DNA from 2 places in the Leptolyngbya sp. CCNP1308 genome. Region 2 is predicted to be linked to the other one. Evidence: riboswitches for the same ligand, from Rfam matches in the RefSeq annotation. Region 2 holds a riboswitch; the other holds the start of a gene.
The links. A riboswitch is a leader RNA that binds a small molecule or an ion and turns the genes downstream of it on or off. The one in region 2 is predicted to bind cyclic di-AMP.
Positions count from the first base shown of each region.

Region 1: another riboswitch for cyclic di-AMP. It lies ahead of VB780_RS29000 (universal stress protein); the one in region 2 lies ahead of VB780_RS26195 (SLC13 family permease).

Region 1 is NZ_JAYGIH010000111.1:27,401-32,575, reverse strand. Features, by position in the region: gene VB780_RS29015 (YdcF family protein) at 1-719, shown strand, start outside; gene VB780_RS29010 (aspartate carbamoyltransferase catalytic subunit) at 795-1,811, opposite strand; gene VB780_RS29005 (hypothetical protein) at 1,810-2,463, shown strand; gene VB780_RS29000 (universal stress protein) at 2,518-3,093, opposite strand; cyclic di-AMP (ydaO/yuaA leader) riboswitch at 3,191-3,351, opposite strand; gene VB780_RS28995 (ABC transporter ATP-binding protein) at 3,733-4,578, opposite strand; gene VB780_RS28990 (ABC transporter substrate-binding protein) at 4,737-5,175, opposite strand, start outside.
Region 2 is NZ_JAYGIH010000105.1:112,381-117,555, reverse strand. Features, by position in the region: gene VB780_RS26205 (UPF0104 family protein) at 1-954, shown strand, start outside; gene VB780_RS26200 (glycosyltransferase family 2 protein) at 1,020-2,030, shown strand; cyclic di-AMP (ydaO/yuaA leader) riboswitch at 2,332-2,485, shown strand; gene VB780_RS26195 (SLC13 family permease) at 2,594-3,931, shown strand; gene VB780_RS26190 (hypothetical protein) at 4,705-5,175, shown strand, end outside.

The sequences.
Region 1 (5,175 bases), on a different contig from region 2:
TGACGCGATCGCTCTGGCGACTGCTCAATGTGCTCCTACAGCCGGGCATTGTGCTACCCATGCTGGCCGCGATGATCGCCGCCCCCTGGATTGTGCGCCCCCGACGGTGGAAGCGTCGGATGAGTCTGGCCGGGGTGCTGCTCGTGCTGATCTATGGTTTGGGGATCTCTCCCCTAGGAACTCACCTGGGGGGAGAAGCCCTGGCCCTCCTAATTCCCCAGGATGGCGATCAGCCCGCCGATGCCATTGTGGTGCTGGGTCGTGGGCCAGACTTTCGCCCCAGCCGCGTGCAGGTCGCCGCCGATCTGTGGCGGCGGCAGCGGGCACCCCTGATCTTTGCCAGCGGTCGCGGCGACGCTACAGAAATTGGCCAGATGCTGGCGGCCGCTGGGGTACCTGCCGCCGCTATTGACGGCGAACCCTGCTCCGCCACCACCAACGAAAACGCATTGTTTACGGCGGCAATGCTACAGCCCCAGGGCATCAGGCGGCTGATTTTGGTCACCGACCCGCCCCATATGGCGCGATCGCTCCTCACCTTCCGCAGTCTAGGCTTTGAGGTCACTCCCCACCCCAGCCCTGTGCCCAGCAGCCTAGGCAATCGCGGACGACAATTCCTAGTGCTGCGGGAATGGGCCGGATTGATCGGCTATGGCATGATGGGGCGCTATTTTGCACGCAAAACGGGGGAGCCAGGGTTTGGGGTGAGGGCGGGATAGAAAGTGGGGAAGGTGAGAGAGGGGAAGTGCAAAATTGAAAATTCAAAATTTTGCACTTTGAATTTATCCATCTCCTCACCCCGCCGCACCCTTATCCCCTACCCCCATCAGGTACAGCAAAGCCATCCGCACGGCGACGCCACTGGTCACCTGGTCGCCAATTAGGCTCAGGTCGGGGTCATCCATCAGGTCAGAGCTAATTTCGACGCCGCGATTCACCGGGCCGGGGTGCAGTATTTTGACGGTAGGTTGGCAGTGGGCGATGCGATCGCGCGTCACCCCAAACCCTTGGTGGTACTCCCGCAGGCTGGGCAGCAGGTGCTGGGCCATGCGTTCCTTTTGTAGGCGCAGGGTCATCACAAAATCGGCCCCCTCTAAGGCTGGGGCCAGGGTGCTGTGCTGCACAATGGCGCGGGGAATGTCGATCGGCGACTGGGTAATAAAGGCGTCGGCAAAGCCGGGGGGTAGCAGGGTGGGCGGGGCCGCCAGGTGAACCTCAGCGCCGCAGGCCGTCAGGCACCAGAGATTAGAGCGGGCCACGCGGGAGTGGAGAATATCGCCTACCAGGGCAATTTTCTTGCCTTTTATTAGGGATGCCGTGGGTTGATCCGGATCGAGGGTCAGTCCCAGCGTGAATAGATCGAGCAGGGCCTGGGAGGGGTGGGCGTGGAGCCCGTCACCGCCGTTGAGCACGCCGACTCCGGTATTTAGCCGATCCATTTCGGCGGCGATCGCTCCCGGCACCCCCGCCTCCTGGTGGCGAATCACCATCAGGTTGGTGCCCATAGCCAGGTAGGTCTTGGCGGTGTCTAGAATAGTTTCACCTTTGGTGAGCGACGAGGTGCCGGGGGCAAAATTGAGCACATCCGCCGACAGGCGTTTGGCGGCCAGCTCAAAACTGCTGCGGGTGCGGGTCGAGGGCTCAAAAAACATGTTGGTAACCACCAACCCTTGCAGGGCGGGCACCTTACGGGTACGGCGCGACAGCACCTGCCAAAAGCTCACCGCCGTCTCCATCACCGTTTCAAATTCCGCCGCCGTAAAATCAGCCAGCGACAGCACGTGTCGTCGATTCCAGGAAGCACTCGCCATGGCCCGTTGTCTCAACCCTGTTAAATACCGTCCCCACCATACCTGGCTGGGAGGCCAAGGGATAATTTCGGGCGCGATTTTCCTGGCGCTTTTGGGGCTGCTGGGGAGTTGTTCTGGGAAAGGGACTGAGGTAGAGCCGATACCCAAGGCGACGGATTTAGTGGTACCTGCGGACTCTGCGGAAGCGGCGATCGCCCCCCTGTTCCAATCCCTAGAGTTAGCCCCCAACCCCGCCGATGCCCTGGTCAGCGCCAACCGCTCCATGCAGGCCAGTGCCCGGCGGCTAGTGATGCCCGCCGACCCAGTCGCCGTGGATCTCCATACCCTCGACGATCGCTGCGAAAGCTACCAAACCCAAGCCATTCAGGTGCCCCGCTCCCAAAGCATGGAGAACACCGTTGCTCTGATCATGGCCGAGCAGGCTATTCCGGATCTGACCCTGTCGGGCTACCGCACCAGCTTTGACCCCGAGACCAAAACCGTCACCATCGACCTACGGGTGGCCCGCAACTCTCGCCGAGTGCTCAACTCGCTGTCGGTATGCGAGCAAAAGGCGCTGCTGGGCAGTCTGCGCGAGACCCTGATCAACCAGCCTGACTGGAAAATTGAGGCCGTCATCTTTACCAATCGGGGTAACCCCCTAGTGCTGTAGAGCACCTTTTGCAGTATTCATTAGCGCTCGTCTAGAAAAACGACGCTAGCCCCGTTACTTGGGGAGCCCCAGCACAGAGCACGGAGTTTGGGAATCTAGCTGTCGCACCAGCTGGTGCTTGGCCGTGTGGCAACCCACTAGCAGCACCTCAGCCCCAATCTCCTTAGCCACCTGGCTGAGCTCGGTCGCCACTTGGCCTACCCGCAGGTGGGCGTTGAGCGACCCGCGCCACTCGCTGGCCAGGCAGCGAGCCTGCCAAAGAATGCGATCGGCATTGGCAATGGTTTTAGGGCGGGTTTTATCAACCACGTAAACCACGTGCACCATCACCGGATTAGGCTTAGCTAAACGGGTTTGGTGGGCTACACACAAAGCCAAATCGAGGGCAGCCTGACTGTGGGCTGAACCGCTGTAGCCGACGACGAAGTTGATTGTTTGCTCGTCTACATTAGGGCCTAAAGTAGGCGGTTTAGGCCGCAGCAGTAAAACAATATTCTTCGCTAGATCGCGGCGACCCAGGGCTGCCTCTAACCGCATAATCATGGGCTTGATGGCCGCCTCGGGAGAAACCTGAGGAACAATCGAAAATGGCTGCCTTGATGGGGCAGTGGCACGTGATTTGAGCTGCATAAGACCCTCCTGGAGCCTAGTCATAGACAGCGAACAAGCCGTGTTAACACGACTTAGGACACTGAAACAACCAACGCACTGGCGTAAATGGTGAGATTCAGTCTCCCTCAATGCCGACGAGGTTAGCTGACGGGCTAGGGTTGAGAGATACCCTTTTCCGATTACCCTCCATGGGGTATTAAGAACTCGGAAACACGCCCCTTTAACTGGTTCCCCCGCTCTAGCCGTTGGGACAACTAGATTAGGCTGACTTGTTCGACTCCTAAATTGTAGAAGGGGAAAATGAAAAGCGTCAACGAATTCTTTGCGTTATGTGACTATTTGTATCGCTAGATACAGATAGTCCAAGGAAGAAAATATTTTTATTTTTTAGGTAAATTTCTCGACTCTAATAGAAGGCCTTGAGCTGGCCTAAAAAGATGTTTTAGTCGGCATGTTTCCCCTAAAAACATCTTCCGCTGGAGGTATTTTGCGGTTGCTAAAGTAACCAAAAAGAGGGCGGCGATCGCCACCCTCTTTCCCCCTTCGGGTCATAGCCATAGCTATGGTGGCAGCTAGGTTAAGGTGCAGTAGGCCAGTCTGGCTAATCCTGCCTGGCTGTTACTCAGTAGCCTGCAAGCCTGACCTGACAAAAGCCTGCTAGCTGGCCATTTGCTCAAAGTAGCTGTCGAGGAACCCCAGGGCGTGGTTGCGCAGATCGTAATATTCTGACGACTCCCGCAGGGCGGTGCGATCGCGCGGGTGGTCAAAGGGCACGGTCAGAATTTCGCCAATCTGGGCATTGGGGCCGTTGGTCATCATCACAATGCGATCGGCCATATAGATGGCCTCGTCCACATCGTGGGTAATCATCATCACCGCCTGGGGGTTGCGCTCCCAAATGTCGAGCACCTGGCGCTGGAGGTGGCTGCGGGTGAGGGCGTCGAGGGCACCAAAGGGTTCATCCATCAGCAGCATTTTTGGCCGAATGGCCAGGGCACGGGCAATGCCCACCCGCTGCTTCATGCCGCCCGACAGCTCATCGGGGTATTTCTCGGCGGCGGCGGTGAGGTTCACCATCGCCAGGTGTTCTTCGACGAGGTCGGTGCGATCGCGGGGAGAGAGCTGATCGCACACCTCATTTACCGCTAGCCGCACGTTTTCGCGCACCGTCAGCCAGGGCAGCAGCGAGTATTGCTGAAACACCATCATGCGATCGGCCCCTGGTTTTTTAATGGGTGAACCCTCCAAGAACACCCCGCCAGAGGTAGCCTGCTCTAGCCCACTGACAATTTTGAGCAGCGTCGATTTGCCGCAGCCCGAGTGGCCAATAATGGCGATAAACTCGTTTGCTCCAACGGTGAGATTGATGTTGTCGAGCACCACCGTGGGGTCGCCGCCAGCGCTAGGGTAGGCTTTCACCAGGTCTTGAACGACCAAAAAATCGGTTTCAAACTCAGCCTGCCGTTGATCAGAGGGCTGCGAATATTGACTTGACTTAACCATGGTTTTCTCCTGAATAGTGCATCTAAATAACGGAAGACTGTTTCGCCGCAAAGGGGTTGGGTTAAATGGTTTAAAGGTTAGAAAGTTGAAAGGTTAGGATTTCTCAACCTTCCAACTTTTCAACCTTCCAACGTGCCAACTTTTTAACCCACCAACCCTCACCCCATAAAAATCCGCTGGGGACGATTAGCGCGAATCTCAAACCCATTCAGATAGCCCACCGGGTCGCTAGGGTCGTAGGCAACACCATCAATAAACAGTTCCCCAGGCTCTACTTTGTAGTCTTCTGCTGGGCAGTCGATGCCCATTTCAGCCGCAATGTCTCGATAGAGATCGGTGCGCCAGGCCTGGCGAGCTTTGGCCTCGGCATCGGCTGGAAACTCGGCAATTTGCCCCCAGCGAGCCGCTTGAGTCATTAGCCAGATCGACTGAGACTGCCACATAAAGGTGGAGTGGTCTCCAGGGGGATGGGGTAGATCCTCGGGTAGTTCAAAAAAGATGGTGCTGTCTGGTATTTGAACTTTGCGGCTTTTGCCGTCGAAACCGCCGTAGTTGTAGTTGCCCACCAGGCCGGGTTCTGTAAATTTGGGCGGTGCC
Region 2 (5,175 bases):
TGGCTCAAGCGCCTGAAGCCTCTGGCCCGCTGGGTGGTGGTGGGTGCAGCGATCGCCTTCTTGCTCCACACCCTGGTGCGCCACTGGGATGACATCAGCTCCCTGCGCATTAGCCCCCAGGGCTGGAGCCTGCTGCTGCTGGCCCTGGGCGTCACGCTGCTGGCCCACACCTGGGCAGGCTGGGTGTGGAGCTGGGCCCTGCAAGCCCTGCAACAGCCCATCCCCGGCAGCTGGAGCGCCCCCGTTTACCTGCAAACCAATCTGCTGAAATATCTGCCCGGCAACGTCTGGCACTTTTTTGGCCGAGTGCGCGCCCTGCGGAGTGCGGGGGTCGATAACGGCACGGCCATCATCGGCGTCGCCCTAGAACCTCTCCTTATGGCCGCCGCCGCCCTAGTAGTGGGTATCGCCACCCCTACCCACTACTGGCCCTTGCAGCTCTTGAGCTTGGGCGTCGTCCTCGCCACCCTTTCTCCCCGCTGGCTCAATCCCTTGGTCAATCGCCTGGGCCGCTCCAAAACTGCTGCTATCACCGCCAGCGAATCTCCCTCACCTCCCCCAATTCAAAATTCAAAATTCAAAATTCAAAATTCCCCCTCTCCCGGTCTCCGCCACTACCCCCTCAAACCCCTCCTCGGCCAGTTCGGCTACATAGCCCTGCGCGGCATCGGCTTCTGCCTGGTGCTCAACGCCGTGACACCGCTGGCGGCGATCGCTTGGCCCAGTACGATCAGCGCCTTTAGCCTGGCCTGGCTGGGGGGATTGGTAGTGCCGGGCGCACCGGGGGGGCTGGGCGTATTTGAGGCGATCGCCCTCAGTCTGCTCCAGGGTCAGTTCTCTGCCGCCGTGGTGCTGAGCGCGGTGGTGCTGTACCGGGTGGTCAGTACCCTGGCCGAGGCTCTAGGAGCGGGGTTGGCCACGCTTGATCAAAGCCTTTCCAGTACACTCAAGTAAATTGCCTATCCCCAGACGGCAGTGATACGGTTTTTGATGGTCTTCCCCGTTGTGCCGAAGCTGCCATGACATCTACCCAGTCCCCCTCGGTTTCTGCACTGCCCGCGCTCACGGTTCCCATCGACATTTCGGTGGTGGTGCCGGTGTACAACGAGTACGACAGCCTGCCTGCCCTGGTTGAGGCCATCACTAGAGCGCTCGACGGGCTGGGCTACAGCTACGAAATTTTGGGGGTAGACGATGGCTCTACCGATGGTTCGAGCGATCGCCTGCGCGAGCTGGCCCAGCAGTATCCCCAACTGCGGGCGGTGATTTTGCGCCGCAACTACGGCCAAACCGCCGCCATGGCCGCCGGATTTGACCATTCCCGGGGCCAGATCGTGATTACTATGGATGGCGATCTGCAAAACGACCCCGCCGACATTCCCCGCCTGCTCGATCGCCTCAACGAGGGCTACGACCTGGTCAGCGGCTGGCGCAAAAATCGCCAAGACAACACCCTCACCCGGCTGATTCCCTCCAAAATTGCCAACTGGCTGATTGCTGGCGTTACCGGGGTTGAGCTGCACGACTACGGCTGTTCCCTCAAGGCCTACCGGGCCGAGGTGATTCGCGACCTCAACCTCTACGGCGAGCTGCACCGCTTTTTGCCTGCCCTGGCCTTTATCGAAGGGGCACGCATTACCGAAATGCCCGTCACCCACCACCCCCGCCGCTTTGGCACCAGTAAGTACGGCCTGGGCCGCACCCTGCGCGTGGTGATGGATATGCTCACCGTCTACTTTATGAAAAAGTTTCTCACCCGGCCCATGCATGTGTTTGGCAGCCTGGGGCTGGCGTCGATGGCGGCGGGCATTGCCCTGGGGGTTTATCTCACCCTGGTAAAGATTTTGGCTGACCAGGATATCGGCGATCGCCCCCTCCTTGTCCTTGCCGTTGTCCTTCTGCTGGCAGGTATCCAGCTCTTCAGCTTTGGCCTGCTGGCCGAACTGCTGATGCGCACCTACCACGAATCGCAGCAGCGACCCATCTATCGGGTGCGTGAGGTGGTCAGCAACGCTGCATCTCAAGATTAGACTGTCCTAACTAAAGAAATTTCTAGAAAAGAAGATCCCTACTTTATTCGGCGACTGTAGCCACCGTAGGGTGGGCACTGCCCACCATTAGGAAGAAAGTTTTCCGGAAATCGCCTAAATACTTTACTTTTCCGGGATCTCACCGCGACCGGCCCAACGGGAGGAGTTGGCGTTTTTGGAGTCCTTGGAAAGGATGTGTTTTTGGGTGAGATACGCCTAGCCCGTCCTCGGTATCCGGTGGCCCGTGAGCATTTGCGGATTGTTGAATCTGGGCAAACGTGCTAGATTCTGCTTCAACTCAATAGTTACGCTGCCTAATTCAGCGCTCGTTAAGAGTTCGCTGAAGCGGAGGAACCAACTTTTGGGGCTTATCTCAGGGCGAAACGCATCGCCAGAGAAGGGGATCTCTCACCCCTCGCCCGTCAGCTAACTCCGTCGGCCTTGGGAGAGAACGTACTGGAAGCTTTTTTTAACGCTATCCGTAGTTCTCCTACGACAGTTAACCCCTCGATGACAGTCGTCATCGAAGGGTTTTGTTTAGCACCACAACAAGGAGACAGGCTATGGAAATCTGGTCTGAGATCACCGCGTCGGTGGTCTTTTTTGGAGTCTTGGCCCTGATTGCCACCGAGCGCATGCACCTCACCGTTGCGGCCTTTTTGGGAGCAATGCTGCTGATATTTTTCCATGTGCTCACCCTCGACCAAGCGATTGGCTACATCGGCAACAGCCACGCCACCCTGGCGCTGTTCTTTGGGGTGATGGTGATGGTGCGCGCCTTTGAGCCCACCAAGATTTTTGAATACCTGGCTACCCAAATGGTGATTATGGCTCGCGGCGAAGGCAAGCGGTTGCTGCTGGGCATTGTGGCCATCACCACGCCGATCTGCGCCATGCTGCCCAACGCCACCACGGTCATGCTGCTGGCCCCGCTGATTCCGCCTATGGCGGCAGAACTCAACATCAACTTTGTGCCCCTGCTGATTTTGATGGTTTTTGTGGCCAACAGCGCTGGCCTGCTGACCCTGGTGGGTGACCCGGCCACCTTTATCGTGGGCGACGCAATCAACATGAGCTTTTTGGAGTATCTCACTAAGCTCAGCCTGGGGGGTGTGGTGGCGATCGCCACCATTGTCGTCATACTACCCATCCTCTTTCCCAACACCTGGAACAAAAAGCTGGCTGACCTTGACCACCTGCCCCACCCGGTCGTCAACCATCCCCGCATGCTGGCCCTGGGCGGGCTGATTGTCGGGCTGGTGCTGGTGCTGTTTGTGGTGGGCGAAAGCCTGCCGGTGCCGATATCTCCGGCGGCGATAGCTCTGCTCGGTGCCGCCCTCTGCCTGCTGCTCACCCACCACAGCGGCATTGACACAGTGCACAACATTCTGCGCGATGTTGACTGGAGCACGCTGGTCTTCTTCATGAGCGTGTTTGTGCTGATTGGCGGCCTGCAAGAAACTGGGGTGATCAGCTCGGCCTCGGGCCTGCTGGGGGTGGTGATCGGCCAAAATATTGCCCTGGGCGCGATGCTGCTGCTGTTTGTCACCGGCATTCTCTCCAGCCTGATTCCCAACATTCCCCTGGTGGTGGCGATGGTGCCCCTGCTGAAGGAATACCTGGTGAACGTGAATCTTGCCGGGCCAGAGCTGATGTCACCCGACTTTGCCGGGCAGATTCCGCCCGAAATTTTGCCGCTGTTTGCGGCGATGATGTTTGGCGCAACCCTGGGCGGCAACGGCACCCTGGTAGGCGCATCGTCGAACATTGTGGCGGCGGGAATTGCCGAGCAGCACGGCAAACCAATTTCGTTCCGGCAGTTTTTGAGCTACGGCCTGCCGATCATGGCGCTACAGCTCATCACCATCAGTGCCTACGTGGGGATTCGATTTCTGCTGTAGGCTGCGACTCCAAGGGGGCGATCGCTATGCCGACGAGTAGATGCGCTAAATCAAAATCAAAGCATTTAGCGATCGCACTCCAGAATCAACGCCCCTCTTTTTGGGGATGAGAAAACCCGCTAGCCAACTGTGGTTGGCGGGTTTCTTGAAAGGGCACCGTCATGGGATAGATATTAATTAGAGGTCATGCGATCGCCCCAATTAATACTTATTTTTTTGGCGATCAGATGATTTCATCGTGGATGTTCATCCTCAAGGAGATCTTTCAAATGCATGGGGATCATCTCCTCCCTGGGGAAGACTTCACTTTGTAAAATTATCCTTACGTTGTAGTGAGAGCTTGTGGAGCTTAGAGCTTTAACTCTCGCCTTTGCGATCAATTTTTCTAAGCAAAAACCCTTTCAGCTTGGCGAAAAAGCATCGAAAAGCAGATGTAAAGACTTTTGGATCACAAGCCAAGATTCTTTTGCTAGTAGAAAGCAACAGCGAATCTTGTACAAAATCCAATTTTGAGGTCCGCGATGAAACGACTATCTATAGGCACAATTTCAGCACTTTTTCTCGCAGGGGTAGCTGCGCCTGCCGCCTTTGCCGAAACTCAAGGAACTTTGCAGTCTCAAGCTCCCGGTCAGCAACAAACTCCTGGGCAGATGCAAGCTCCCAACCAAGCGCCTGAGCGGGTGCCTGGGCAAAATCCAGAGTCTTATCCTAACCAAACTCCGGGCCGCCAACAGCCGCGATCTCAGGATTCTGGGCAAATGCAAACCCCTAGCATGGATCGGACTCCCAGCCAGGCTCCTAATCAAGCGCCTGAGCGGGTGCCTGGGCAAAATCCAGAGTCCTATCCCAACCAAACCCCGGGCCGCCAACAGCCCCGATCGCAAGATTCTGGGCAGATGCAAACTCCCGGCATGGATCGGACTCCCAGCCAGGCTCCTAATCAAGCGCCTGAGCGAGTACCTGGGCAAAATCCAGAGTCCTATCCCAACCAAACTCCGGGCCGCCAACAGCCCCGATCGCAAGATTCTGGACAGATGCAAACCCCTGGGCAAACCTCAATGCCCAGCACTGAGTTGAACAGCATGGGCATGGGTGAGTCTCTCTCCACTGATCTAGTGAGCCCGTTCCAGCTGGCCTACATGGCCGTTAGGGGCGAGCTAAACCAAGGCGGCGGCGAAGGTTACTCGGCTCACAAGGCGCGCCAAGGCAATGCCGAGGGTCAAAACATCGTTGAAGCTGCTATC